One region of the Leucobacter sp. CX169 genome, then DNA from elsewhere that is predicted to be linked to it. Evidence: predicted binding sites of a transcription regulator. Region 1 holds the regulator's gene; the other holds the start of a gene.
What was found. The regulator HrcA, encoded in region 1, represses chaperone genes, less so after heat shock. The targets are predictions, from matches to a motif close to TTNGCACTCGNNNNNNNCGAGTGCNAA.

Region 1 (7,164 bases):
CTCGTCCATGGGGAAGCTGAGCACGTCGGTCGGGCCGGGCTCATCCATCCATTGCACGTGCAGCTGCTCAATGGTCGCCTCGTCCACGAGCAGGATCGCGACGTCCGTATCGGGGTGGACGTGCATCGCGCCCATCGCAAAGGTGGCGAGGCGCTGGAGGCCCGCCTCGTCGACCTCGTAGCCGGATTCGTTGTTGATCTCGACGCTCATCGCGGACGCTCCTTGGTTGCTGCTGTGTCAGGCGAGGCCTGGGAATTCTGCCGCGCAAAGCGCTTGGCCTGTTCAATTTCCTCGTACGACGAGTACGCGTCGACGATGCGCCCAACGAGGCTGTGCCGCACGATGTCGTCGCTCGTGAGGTTCGTGAAGTGCACGTCGTCGACACCCTCCAGGATCCGGGTGACGACGCGCAACCCGCTTGCCGCGAGCGGCAGATCGACCTGGGTGATGTCACCGGTGACGACCATCTTCGAGCCGAAGCCGAGTCGGGTGAGGAACATCTTCATCTGCTCGGGCGTCGTGTTCTGCGCCTCGTCGAGAATGACGAACGACTCGTTCAGCGTGCGCCCGCGCATGTACGCAAGCGGGGCGACCTCAATCGTGCCGCTTGCGAGCAAGCGGGGCACGAGGTCCGGGTCCATCATCGCCCCGACTGCGTCAAAGAGCGGGCGCAGGTACGGGTCAATCTTGTCCTCGAGCGTGCCGGGGAGGTACCCCAGGCGCTCACCGGCCTCGACGGCGGGCCGCGTCAGGATGATCTTCGCGACCTCGCGGCGCTGCAGAGCCTGCACGGCCTTCGCCATCGCGAGATAGGTCTTGCCCGTGCCGGCCGGGCCGATGCCGAACACGATGGTGTTCCGGTCGATCGCGTCGATGTACTCGCGCTGGCCCTCGGTCTGCGGGCGCACAGACTTTCCGCGGACCGTCAGGATCGGCTCCGACAGCATCTGCGCCGCGTTCGTCCCCTCGTGCTCATGGACCATGCGGGACACCTCTCGGACATCGTGGCTGTTGACCGGGCCGCTGCGCCGGGCGACCTCAAGAATTTGTTCGGTGACGCGCTCCGCGGCGCGCACCGCGGAGGCGGGGCCGCGCAGGGTGAGTACGTAGTCGCGGACGTGGAACTCCACCGCGGGATGGTTGGCCTCAAGCTCAGCGATCAGGCGATCGCGGTGCCCCAGGAAATCCGCCACGTCGACCCCGGTGAGCAGAAGCGTGCGACTGAGTAGCGGGTCGCCAATGTGCGACCCCGGTGTGACGGCGTCACGACCCAACGAGGCTCCGTTCTTCGAGCCCGCCGGCGAGCACGTGGGCGTGCACGTGGAAGACCGTCTGCCCGGCGTTCGCGCCCGAGTTAAAGATCATGCGAAAGTCGCCGTCTGCGTGCTCGGCGGCGAGCCGCTGAGCGACCGTAACTATCTCGGCGAGCAGCGACGGATCGCCCGCTGCGAGCTCAGCGACGTTGGCGTACTCGGTCGTCTTCGGGATCACCAGCAGGTGCACGGGTGCCTGCGGAGCGGCGTCGGGGAACGCGATGACGCGCTCCGTCTCCGCAAGGATCTTCACGGGGATCTCGCCCGACACAATCTTGCCGAACACCGTCTCTTCTGCCATGCCGTCCAGTCTATCGCGCGGGCCCGGGAAACTGCCGCTCTCCCGCCGGGGTCGCCGCCACGATGTTGCGTCGACCGAGGCCGGTGAGCGCAAAGTCGTAGGACTCGCCAACCTGGATCGCCTCACGCACCTGGACATCCCAGAAGTGCCCTCGGAGGGAGTCCTTCGAGATGCGAAAGCTGCCGCAGCTCGACTCGACGCGTTGCTGATACCCGGCATGGCGCGCTCCCGGAGTCCGAATATGCTCATTGGAAGACACGAGGCAATTCGCTTCTGCCGACGGTACAAACTGGCCGACGCCCATGACCACGAGCATCGCCCCCATGGCCGCGAGCACGCCCCAGCTCAGCCAGTGCCGCCAGGTGATCCGGACGCGACGCTTCCGGCTCGGCGGCCTCCGCGCCCGGGTGACGACCAGCACCGCGGTGCTCGCCGTCACGATCGTCACGATCAGAAACGCCAGGCAGACCGGCAGGATCCTGCCCGCACCAAATCTCGCGGCCACCAGATTGAACGCCGCAAACGAGAGAAACGAGGAGACCGCCGACGTGGAGAGGAGCAAGAACCAGCACCGGACAAACTTCGGTTGCCGCTGGGTACACCAGACGAAGGTCAGCCCGCCGGCCGCCCCGAGCAGGGCGAACGCCGCCACCGCCGCCGCGCGCCCGAAGGTCAGCGTCTCCGGGTGCCCCAGCGCCGCTGACCAGACCCAGATGGGGCCGACCCAGCCAGCCGCCGCGAGGAGCCCGACGAACCCGAGGGTGAGCTTCAGCTCACGGCTCCACGGTCGGCGTCGTCGCCTCGCCACCGCTCGCGCTACCAGCGTCCGAGCGCGACATTCACGATGGCTAGGGCCGCCGGTCCCGCGCTCGACGTCCGCAGCACCGTCGATCCCAGCAGCAGGATCTCGGCGCCCGCGCCGGCAAGCCGGTCGATCTCGGCGTCGCTCAGGCCGCCCTCGGGGCCGACCACGAGGTAGATGTCGCGCGGATCCTGCCCCGAAATCTCGGCGGCCCACGAGCTCAGCGTGCGCTCGCCCCGTGGGTGCAGGACGACGACGTTCGACTCGCCCGCGGCGAGTTCACACAACTCAGCCATGAGCAGCGGCTGGGTGACCTCTGGAATGTGCGCGCGCAGCGACTGCTTGGACGCCTCGCGCGCGATGCGTTGCCACTTGGCGACGCCCTTCGCGACGTTCTCATCGCCGTTTGTGCCCTTGCCCCGCCAGCGCGAGATCGTGTACGCGGACTCCCAGGGCGCAATGGCGTCGACACCGAACTCGGTCGACTGCTCGACCGCCCGCTCGGCGCGGTCCCCCTTCGCGAGGGCCTGGACGAGCACAACGCGACGCTCAGGGCGCTTTTCGCGCCGAACGGACGCCACGCGCACGGTGAAGCGCTTCTTCTCGGCGGTCTCGACGACACCGCTCGCGATCACGCCCGCGCCGTCACCGATCAGGATCTGCTCGCCGACACGCAGCCGACTCACGGCGACCGCGTGGCGCGCTTCTTCCCCGGTGACCTCAAGGAGACCGCCGGGGGCAAAGTCCGAAGCACTTGCCGTGTCGGTGAAGTACAGGTTCGCCATCTCGAGCTCCGGCCTAGCGGAAGAAGCGGTCACGGATCTTGCCGAAGAGTCCCTGCTGGAACTCGCCGAGCTTGGGCCCGTCTTCCTTGCGGAGCGCGGCAAGCTGGTGCACGAGGTCCCGCTCGCGGGAGCTCAGCTTCGTCGGGGTGATTACCTGGATGGCCACCTTGAGGTCGCCGCGCGCGGTGCTGCGGAGCTTCTGCACACCGCGGGCGCGGACCGTCATGATGTCGCCCGACTGCGAACCCGGGGCGATCTCGAGCGAGATGTCGCCGTCGAGACCCGGCACCGTCGCGGTGGCGCCGAGGATCGCGTCGGTCATCTGTACCTCGAGGGTGCAGAGCAAGTCATCGCCCTCGCGGCTAAACACGTCGTGGTGGGCCACGCGGAACTCGATGAACAGGTCGCCGTTCGGGCCACCCGCGGGGCCGACCTCGCCGCCGCCGCGCATCTGCATACGGGTGCCCGTCTCGATGCCCGAGGGGATGTCGACGGTGATGGTGCGGCGCTCGCGCACGCGTCCCTGCCCGCCGCACTCCACGCAGGGGTGCTCGATGATCGTGCCATGCCCGCGGCACGATCCGCAGGGGTGGTTCGTGACGACGTTGCCGAACAGCGAACGGACCTGGCGCTGGACCGAACCGGAGCCGTGGCAGACGTCGCAGGTGGTGGGCGAGGTGCCCGGCTGGCAGCAGCTGCCGTTGCAGGTGCCACACAGCGCCGCGGTGTCGACCGACAGCTCGCGCTGCACCCCGAACATGACGTCCTCGAGGGTGACATCGACGCGAATGAGCGCGTCCTGCCCGCGTTCGGTGCGCGAGCGCGGGCCCTGCTGCCCGCCGAAGCCGCCCCCGAAGAAGGTCTCGAAGATATCGCCGAAGCCTCCGGCGTTTCCGCCCTGCCCGCCCATGTCGTACTGCTGGCGTTCCTGCGGGTCACTGAGCACATCGTAGGCGTGAGTGACCGCTTTGAACCGCTCGGATGCCTCGGGGCTCGGGTTCACGTCGGGGTGCAGCTCGCGGGCGAGCTTGCGGTACGCCTTCTTGATCTGCTCGATGCTGGCGTCGCGCTCGACGCCCAAGGTCTCATAATGGTCGACCACTGCTGGCGACTCCTTCAGGTGTGTGTTTCGGTCAATTCAACGATGCAGAGGGGACTCTCGGGGCAAGGCCCTAGGTGCCACTCCCCAGCATCCGGTTCAGGTAGCGGGCGACAGCGCGCACCGCGGTCATGTTGCCGGCGTAATCCATGCGCATGGGGCCAAGCACCCCGATACGCGACACCGAGTCGCTGGACGACTCGTAGCTGGACGCGATCACCGCGGTGTCGGGCAGTCCGTACTGCAGGTTTTCGCGGCCGATCGAAGCGGTGACCTCGCGACCGTCGCTCGTGAGTTCCCCGAAGAGGCGCAGCAGGGTCACCTGCTCCTCAATCGCCTCGAGGACCGCCGGAAGCCCGCCAAAGCTCTCCCCCGGCTTCGTGAGATTCGCTGTCCCCGAGAGCGCGATGCGGTCGGTGCGGTTGGACTGCAGCTGGCCGATCAGCACCCCGAGCACCGTGCCGACGAGCTCGGCCTCCTCTGGCCTCGCCCAGTCGTCGCAGCTGGCGAGCAACCGCGCCGCGGCGCCGGCCGCCTGCTCGATGTCCAGCCCGATCAGGGCCGGGGTGATCCGGTCGCGCACGCCGTGCACCCAGGCCTCGGTGACCTGCGCGCCCGGGAGGCGAGCAATCTGCTGCTCGACGACGCCGGTCCCCGTGATGAGGACGCACAACACCCGATCCTCGGCGACCGCCACAAGCTCGATATGCCGCACGACCGCGCGCTTGAGCGACGGGTACTGCACCACTGCAACCTGATTGGTGAGCTGCGCGAGCAGGCGAACCGTGCGGGCGAGCGCGTCGTCAAGGTCGCTCGAATCATCAAGAAAGCGCTCAATCGCGGTCCGCTGCGCCTGGCTCAGCGGCCGCAGGTCGCGCAGCGTATCGACGTAGAGCCGGTACCCCTTGTCGGTGGGCACCCGACCGGACGAGGTGTGCGGAGCCGCGATCAGCTCCTCCTCCTCGAGTAGGGCCATATCGTTGCGAATGGTCGCCGCCGAGACGCCGAACTGGTACCGATCGACCAATGCCTTCGAACCAACGGGCTCGTGCGAGACGACGTAGTCGCCCACGATGGCGTGCAGCACAGCCAAGCTGCGTTCCGAGACCATTCGCCCCCCCTTCGATTACTGGCACTCTCGTTGCCGGAGTGCTAAAAGCCTAGCGCAGAGCTCCCCAGAAAAGCTGAAGCGCACCCACTAAGCACCGAGGAGGCGATGCACGACGATATCCGCCAACAAGCGCCCACGCAGCGTCGGTACCACTCGACCGGCAAACGCGGCCGCGGGATCCACGAGTTCATCGGCAATGAGCCCGGCAACTGCCTGGCGCCCGGCCGCATCGAGGGCGCTCACGGGCAGCCCGTCGCTGATGCGAGACTCGAGCAGCACGCGCTCGGTGCGCCGCGCCTCGTCATCGAGCAGCTCGCGGGCGTGCGCCGGCGAGACACCGCGGGCCATCCGCTCGGCGTAGGCCGCCGGGTGCTTGACGTTCCACCACCGAACCCCACCAACGTGGGAGTGCGCGCCGGGGCCCGCGCCCCACCAGTCCTCGCCCGTCCAGTACGACAGGTTGTGCCGCGAACGGAATTCGGGGCCCTTCGCCCAGTTCGACACCTCGTACCAGCTGAAGCCCGCGGCGCCTAGGCGCGCGTCAGCCAGCTCGTACATCTCGGCGTGCAAGTCGTCGTCCGGGGCAGCCACCTCGCCGCGCTTAATGCGCGCCGCGAGCTTCGTGCCGGCCTCGACGATCAGCGCGTACGCCGACAGGTGATCGGGCTCGAGCGCGATCGCCGCGTCGAGCGAGCGCTCCCAGTCCTCGATCGTCTCCCCGGGGGTGCCGTAGATCAGATCGACGCTCACCTGGAGGCCGGCCTCGCGCGCCCACCTGGTCACGAGCGGAAGCCGCTCGGGCGAGTGCGTGCGGTCGAGGGTCGCGAGCACGCTCGGCACCGCCGACTGCATGCCGAAGCTCACGCGGGTGAAGCCCGCTTCCTTGAGCTCGACGAGGTACGCGGCGTCGACCGAGTCGGGATTCGCCTCGGTCGTGACCTCCGCGCCATCGGCAATGCCCCACTCGGCCCGGATCCTGCCGAGCATTTTGCCCAGGTCGGACGCGGGCAGCAGCGTCGGGGTGCCGCCGCCGAAAAAGACGGTGGAGGCGGCGCGCTCGGGCAGGCCCGCGCGGCGGAGGACCTCGGCACCGAGGGCGAGCTCGCGCTGCACCTCGTCGGCGTAGCTCTCTTGGGTCGTGCCGCGCAGCTCGCTCGCAGTGTAAGTGTTGAAGTCGCAGTAGCCGCAGCGGACGCGGCAATAGGGCACGTGCACGTAGACGCCGAAGGCGCGCTCGCGGGCGCCGGCCAGCACGCTCGCGGGCAGCGAGCCATCTTCCGGAGCCGGGATACCGTCGGGCAGGACGCTCGGCATCAGTTCACAGCGTCGAGCGTGCCGGAGTCGTCGCCGTCATCGTTTACTGCGGGCTCGGATGGCGCGTCCTCGATCGCCGTCGTCTGCCCGGCAGCCTCAGGAGTCGCGTCTGCCTCGGCGCTCGCGGCGGCTGCCGGCAGCAACGCACGCAGCTGATCGCGCGCGGACTCCATCGCCTTCTTGAGCTGCGTACGACCCTTGATGCCCAAGAGGCCAGATTCGGGCGCGACGAGGAACCCCCGCACGGTCGCCCAGACCGAGTCGTCCTCGCGGAACTCGACGCAGTAGAGGGACTCGCCGATCGCGCCGGAATCATCCATGGAACCGACCGCCAGGCCGATCCTGCGCGGTTCGTTCACGACGTAGACCACGCGAATCTTGCGAGCCTCCTGGCCGCCCCCGCCCAGTCGGGCGGTGGTGCCGGCGGTGATGTAGGGCT
Region 2 (7,164 bases), 1.3 Mb from region 1:
GGGACCGGTGTGGGAAGTGTGAGGTGTCGAGCCATTATCCCCAGCCCCCGCTCCGCTTGCGGGTGCGCCGCAGCAGCCAGAAGAAGAATGGTCCGCCGACGAGGGCGGTGAGCATGCCGATCGGCAGGTCGGCCATCGGCACCATCGTCCGCGCGGCGAGGTCGGCGAGCGACAGCAGCAGCCCGCCGCCCAGGGCGCTCGCAGTGACGAGCGGCAGGTGCGCCGGGCCGAGGATCATGCGCATGAGGTGCGGCACCACGAGGCCGACGAACGCGATGATGCCGGCGAACGCCACCGCCGCGCCGACGAGCAGCGAGACGAGCACGATCACGCCGATCCGGAGCGCCTCGACATTGACGCCGAGGTGCCGGGCGTTGCGCTCACCCAGCGAAAGCAGATCGAGCTTGCGGGCGACGAGGTACGACACGATGAGGCCAATCGCGACGACGGGGGCGACGACGAGGACCTGCTCCCAGCGGCTGCCAGCGAGGCTGCCGAGCTGCCAGAACACGATCTGCTCGCGCGACTGGGTATCGCCCAGGAAGGTCAGCAGCGCGATGCCGGCGCCCGCGATCGCGTTGATGGCGATGCCGGTGAGGATGAGGGTGACGACCTCGGTGCGGCCGTCGGCGCGGCTCATGAAGTACACGAGCAGCGTGGCGAGGAGGCCGGCCCCGAACGCGAACACGGCGACGGTCCAGTCGCCGAAAATGGTGAGGCCGAAGACGATGCAGATACCTGCGCCCACGGCAGCGCCGGACGAGACGCCGATGACGCCGGGCTCGGCGAGCGGGTTGCCGAACACGGCTTGCATGAGCAGACCCGACACTGACAGGGCCGCGCCCACGAGTACCGCCATCGCGACGCGGGGGAACCTGATTGCCCAGAGCGTCTGGTCACCCGCGGCGTGCTCGGGCAGTGGCAGCCAGGTGATTCCGATGCGGTGCAGGATTGAGCCGAGGACCTGATCCGGCGGGATCGCCAGCTGGCCTGTGCCGGCCGACACCAGGACGACGACAAGCAGTGAGACGCCGAGCGCAGTGAACAGAGCAATCACCGTGGCGGTGTGCCGCGAACGGGCGGTGACGGCGGTGCTCTTCATGACGCGGCGGGTGCTGCCTTCCTGGCAAATAATGGGGCGTGGGGGCCCTCTGTACTCTAAGGGCACGCCAGCTGTGTGAGCCCCGAGAATCCAGGGGTCACCACACCATCTTAGGCTAGGCTAACTTCTCGAGTCACTTTGGCTCGTCGCATGGCGTCCACGGCGGTCGCCGGATCGCGCATTGCGGTCTGGGAGTACCCCGGATCCTGCATTGATCGGCGACCAATCGAAAGCCGCCCCATCTCTATGTCGTATCGCCGCATCGCCCGCTCCGCCGCGCTCGTTCTCGTGCTTGCCCTCGGGGCTGGTCTGACCGCGTGCCAAACCGGGCCAACGCAGGCGACCGCCGACACCGCTGCAGCGATCGACTTGCCGCCGCTGTCGACGCTCACTCCGCTCGAGGATCCCCGGGCGTACCAGGGCCCGACGACCGCGGTGATCGGCGGCCCGACGCTGCAGCCGATCGCCGACAACCCCGAGGCCGATCTGCCCACGACGGTCGTTTCTCGCGACCGCGGCGGCGACCGCGAGATCGAGGTCACCGACACGTCTCGAGTGCTCGCGCTGTCCATGACGGGCACGCTTGCGGATCTCGTGCATGCCTATGGCCTGGGGGACCGGCTCGTGGGGCGCGACACCTCGACGAGCACCGAGGGCACCGCCGATCTGCCCGTGGTCACGAAGGCCGGGCACACGATCGACGCCGAGAGCGTCATCGCACTCGCGCCGACGCTCATCATCACGGACGGGTCGATCGGCCCTATCGACGTGCTCTTGCAGCTGCGCGACGCGGGCATCCCCGTCGTGGTCGTGACCAAGTCCGACGACTTTGACAGCACCTACACGGCCGCCCGCGAGGTCGCCGCCGCCCTCGGCGTTCCGGCCCTGGGCGAGCAGCTCGTCGCTGAGATTCAAACGGCGATCGCTTCCAAGATGCTTGAGATCAAGCCCCTCGTGCCGGGAGGTCTTGCCGACAAGCCGCGCGTCGCGTTCCTGTACATTCGCGGCACCGCCGGAATCTACTACCTCTTCGGTGAGGGCAGCGGAATTGACTCGGTCATCGAGGCGGTGGGGGCGGTCGACGTCGCAAAGGAAATCGGTTGGACTGGCATGAAGCCCATGACCGACGAGGCACTCATCGCGATCGACCCCGACGTGATTGTTGTGATGACCGAGGGTCTCGAGAGCGCGGGCGGCGTTGACGGGCTGCTCGAGGGCGTGCCGAGCGTCGCGTTGACGACCGCTGGCAAGAATCGCAGGATCATTGACGTGGACGACACTGCCTTGTTCGCGGGAGGCACCCGCATTCCCGATGTGCTCGATGGGCTGGCGCGCGCGCTGTACGCTCCCGATTCGCTGCCAGGGAAGCAGAGTTCTGCCGAGTAAGGTGGGAACGGTCTCGGGCGAGTGCCTGAGTGGGAGTGCAATCATCCGGAGGTACGCGCGTGGCGCAGAAGCAGAGCGCTGAATCCAGCGGTGAGGCCCGTGCGGCAAGCACGCGCGCCCCGCAGGATCGCTATGACCTGGTCGAGCGCAGCCACCGTGTCGGGGTGCACCGTTCGCCCGAGCGGGCGGGGTCGTTCTGGCTGCGCGCGCTCATGGTGCTGCTCACTGCCGCGGTGCTCGCCACCCTGGGTATTGTCTTCATCGTGATCGGGCCAGGCAACGTGCAGTTGCCCGGCGCGGTCGAGGAGACCAAGAAGCCGGCGCCCGTGCAGGTGGTCGGCGAGATCGACCCCGCCGCGACGATCGCGATCCTGAATGGCAGCCCGGCGGACGGACTCGAAGACAACGTCGATCAGGCGATCCGGACCGGCGCGCTGGGTGACGTGATTTTTGCTGGTGTCGCCGATCAGCGGGACGTGACGATCTCTGCGATCTTCTACGTTGATCCGAAAGACGAGGCATTCGCCAAGGGCCTCGGCGAGCAGCTCGGTGGCGCTTCGTACTACCTGCAGCCGGACTACGCGAGTTACGGCGCGCGGCTCATCGTGTTGCTGGGCAGCGACTACCGCGGCCCCGGCGCCGTCGAGATGCCGAGCGATACGCCCGCCGCGCCGGCGGAAGAGACGCCTGCCGAAGAGCAGCCCGCCGAGTAGGCGGCGCCGGACCTCCTCCTTGCGCTTGCACTCTCAGGGTGCGAGTGCCAAGATTGTGGTTAGCACTCCGATCTCTCGAGTGCTAATTCCACTCGTAACACCCTGGAGGATCGAGAACACTTATGGCTAAGATCATTGCCTTTGATGAAGAGGCCCGCCGCGGCCTTGAGCGCGGTCTCAACATTCTCGCCGACGCCGTGAAGGTGACCCTTGGTCCCCGCGGTCGCAACGTCGTGCTCGAGAAGAAGTGGGGCGCCCCCACGATCACCAACGATGGTGTCTCCATCGCCAAGGAGATCGAGCTGGACGACCCGTTCGAGAAGATCGGTGCCGAGCTCGTCAAGGAGGTCGCCAAGAAGACTGACGACGTCGCAGGCGACGGCACCACCACCGCAACCGTGCTCGCACAGGCACTGGTCCGTGAGGGCCTCCGCAACGTGTCCGCCGGCAGCGACCCCATCGCGATCAAGAAGGGCATCGAGAAGGCCGTTGCCGCTGTAACGGCGCAGCTCCTCGAGAACGCTCAGGACATCGAGACCACCGACCAGATCGCGGCAACCGCGTCGATCTCGGCCGCTGACGAGCAGATCGGCAAGCTCATCGCCGAGGCGATCGACAAGGTCGGCAAGGAAGGCGTCGTCACCGTCGAGGAGTCGAACACGTTCGGCACCGAGCTCGAGCTCACCGAGGGCATGCGCTTCGACAAGGGCTACCTGTCGGCGTACTTCGTCACCGACGCAGACCGCCAGGAAGTTGTCTTCGAGGATCCGTACATCCTCGTCGTCAACAGCAAGGTCTCGAGCATCAAGGATCTCCTCCCGGTCGTTGACCAGGTCATCCAGTCGGGCAAGCAGCTCCTCATCATTGCCGAGGACGTCGAGGGCGAAGCGCTCGCGACCCTCGTGCTCAACAAGATCCGTGGCATCTTCAAGTCGGTTGCCGTCAAGGCTCCCGGCTTCGGCGATCGCCGCAAGGCTATGCTGCAGGACATCGCGATCCTCACGGGCGGACAGGTCATCTCGGAAGAGGTCGGCCTGAAGCTCGAGAACGCGACCCTCGACATGCTCGGTCGTGCCCGCAAGGTCATCATCACCAAGGACGAGACCACCATCGTCCAGGGTGCAGGCGAGGAAGACGCGATCGCAGGTCGCGTCGCGCAGATCCGCCGCGAGATCGAGAACACGGACAGCGATTACGATCGCGAGAAGCTCCAGGAGCGCCTCGCGAAGCTTGCTGGCGGCGTTGCAGTCATCAAGGCTGGCGCGGCTACCGAGGTCGAGCTCAAGGAGCGCAAGCACCGCATTGAGGACGCAGTCCGCAACGCAAAGGCTGCTGTCGAAGAGGGCGTCCTGCCCGGCGGCGGCGTCGCGCTGATCCAGGCCGGCAAGGCTGTCTTCGCTGGGCTGAACCTCACCGGTGATGAGGCCGTTGGCGCTCGCATCGTCGAGGTCGCCATCGAGGCGCCCCTGCGTCAGATCGCGATGAACGCGGGCCTCGAGCCCGGCGTTGTCGTGAACAAGGTGTCGGAGCTCCCCAACGGTCACGGCCTCAACGCCGCGACGGGCGAGTACGGTGACCTGATCGCTCAGGGCATCCTCGACCCCGCCAAGGTGACCCGCTCGGCGCTGCAGAACGCAGCCTCGATCGCCGGCCTCTTCCTCACGACCGAGGTCGTTGTCGCTGAGAAGCCGGAGCCCGCAGCTGCAGGCGGCGGCGACCCCACGGGTGGCATGGACTTCTAGTCCAACCTGCGCATAAGCGGGGTAGTGGCCTTCGGGCCGCTGCCCCGCTTTTCGTATGCCGGAGCTTAGGCCGGTGTACGAGATCCAGAACTGACGCTCCGCTCTGGCGCAATCATCGCTAGGATTTTTCTATGACGGGTCGTGGATTTGAACGCCTCGCGGGGGTGGGGGTGCTCCTGGTCGCAGGCGGCGCCGCTGCGCTGCTCTTCTTCACGCTCGCGATCGACGAGCCGTTGCCGATTTCAGAGCCTGCGACCCGAGCAATCTTTGGGATTTGGCAGATCTTCTACAGCACGACCGCGCCCGACCCGCAGGTCGTGATCTCAGCCATCGCGCTCGCGCTATTTTTCGCGGCGAGCATCGCGCTCCTCGAACGCAGCGTGGCCGTTCGCTCGCGGCGCTCGAGCAACCCGGTCAGCACACCGCTCGCCCCAAAGGTCATCATGGAGCAGACCCGCGGCGTCTTCTCCGGCCCGATTACGGTGACCGTGCTGATGCCGGCGCACAACGAGGAGGCGATCATCGCTGCGGCGCTGAGCGCGGTGCTCGCACAGGAGGAGCTGCCGGCGCGCATCATTGTGGTCGCCGACAACTGCAACGACAACACCGCTGGTGTCGCCCGAGCCCACGGCGCGGAGGTGTTCGCGACGGTCGGCAACCGAGAGAAGAAGGCGGGCGCACTGAACCAGGCGCTGCAGACGCTGCTGCCGGGCATGGGCCCCAACGACCTGGTAATGGTCGTCGACGCCGATACTGTGCTGGACCCGGGCTTCCTCACTGCCGCGACGCAGCGCTTCACGAGCGACCGCGCGCTCATGGCGGTCGGGGGATTGTTCGTCGGGGAGGAGGGGCACGGCCTCATCGGGCAGTTCCAGCGCAACGAGTACCTGCGGTATCGGCGCGAGATCGCTCGACGCCGAGGCCGCGTCTTCGTGTTGACGGGGACGGCGTCCGTCTTTCGGGCCACGGCAATGCGCACTGTGGCGGGCGAGCGGGGTAAAGGTCTTCCCGGCAGGCCCGGCGACGTCTACGACACCATGGCGCTCACGGAGGACAACGAGCTCACGCTCGCGATCAAGTCGCTCGGCGGGCTGATGATCTCGCCCGAGAAGTGCCAGGTCGTGACGGAGCTCATGCCGACCTGGCGCGAACTCTGGGTGCAGCGCCTGCGGTGGCAGCGTGGAGCGCTCGAGAACCTGGGCAGCTACCGACTCACCCCGCACACGTTCCGGTACTGGGCCCAACAGCTCGGAATCGGATACAGCGTGATCGCGCTTAGCTCCTTCTTCCTTCTCCTCATCGTCACGTTCCTCTCGCTCGACCACTGGATCTGGTTCCCGTTCTGGATCGGGGTCGGCTCGCTCTTCTTGCTCGAGCGCGTCGTGACGGTGTGGGCAGGGGGCCCGCGGGCCCGGCTCCTCGCCCTGGCGCTCTTTCCCGAGCTCTTCTTCGATATGTTCCTAAACGTGGTGTACGTCACCGGAGTGCTCGAGATCAGCCTGGGGCGTAAGGCGGCCTGGGGGAACGGGGTCGCGTCCGAGAGTGAGGCGGAAGGCGCGGGGCCAGACAGGAGCGCCGAGCGGGCCGCGGAGTCTGAGCGCGAGGGGAACGCATGATGATCGAGAGTTGGGCGACCGACGCTGTGCACGCCGGGATTCTGCTGCCCGAGTCGACACTGCAATCGGACTGGTTCGCCGTGCTCGCCGCGTTCGTTGCGATCAACACCGTGATGTACGCCGTGCTCGCGGTCGCCAAGATCCTACCCAAGTGGTACCTGTCGGACCTCTTCACGTCGCGGAACCGGCGGACCGAAACCCGCAGCATCTACCCCGAAAGCAACGACTAGGTGTACTGCGTCATGACGTTGGTGACACTCGGCTGATGGGTGTTGCTCCGATGCCGGTGTGGATGCGTTTAGTGTTGTAGAAGTCCAACCAGGGCGCAAGAGCGGCCGATCGTTCGTCATTGCTGGTGAAGACCTGCCTATAGGCCCACTCGGTTTGCAGGGTGCGGTTGAGGCGTTCAACTTTGCCGTTCGTCCAGGGGCAATGGGGCTTGATGAAACGTTGAACTGCGCCAAGCTCGGCGACGGCGTCCTTGAACGCGGCCGATTTCCGGTAGGCGAACGCGTTGTCCGAAAGGACCCGCTTGATCGCGGGGATACCGCATGCCGCGAAGAACGCTGCAGCTCGCACAATACGCCGGCAGCGGTGACGCCTTT

Region 2: the regulator HrcA is predicted to act here: its motif matches at 3,261-3,287, upstream of groL (chaperonin GroEL).

Annotation. Positions count from the first base shown of each region.
Region 1 is NZ_CP071051.1:1,225,711-1,232,874, reverse strand. It holds gene ybeY (rRNA maturation RNase YbeY) at 1-210, opposite strand, end outside; gene JW030_RS05475 (PhoH family protein) at 207-1,274, opposite strand; gene JW030_RS05470 (HIT domain-containing protein) at 1,264-1,614, opposite strand; gene JW030_RS05465 (hypothetical protein) at 1,625-2,422, opposite strand; gene JW030_RS05460 (16S rRNA (uracil(1498)-N(3))-methyltransferase) at 2,431-3,234, opposite strand; gene dnaJ (molecular chaperone DnaJ) at 3,215-4,303, opposite strand; gene hrcA (heat-inducible transcriptional repressor HrcA) at 4,374-5,411, opposite strand; gene hemW (radical SAM family heme chaperone HemW) at 5,499-6,725, opposite strand; gene JW030_RS05440 (DUF1990 family protein) at 6,725-7,164, opposite strand, start outside.
Region 2 is NZ_CP071051.1:2,525,155-2,532,318, reverse strand. It holds gene JW030_RS11605 (heme ABC transporter ATP-binding protein) at 1-35, opposite strand, end outside; gene JW030_RS11600 (iron ABC transporter permease) at 35-1,102, opposite strand; gene JW030_RS11595 (hemin ABC transporter substrate-binding protein) at 1,253-2,488, shown strand; gene JW030_RS11590 (LytR C-terminal domain-containing protein) at 2,548-3,201, shown strand; gene groL (chaperonin GroEL) at 3,324-4,943, shown strand; gene JW030_RS11580 (glycosyltransferase family 2 protein) at 5,075-6,559, shown strand; gene JW030_RS11575 (hypothetical protein) at 6,556-6,789, shown strand; partial or broken gene JW030_RS11570 (IS481 family transposase) at 6,800-7,164, opposite strand, start outside.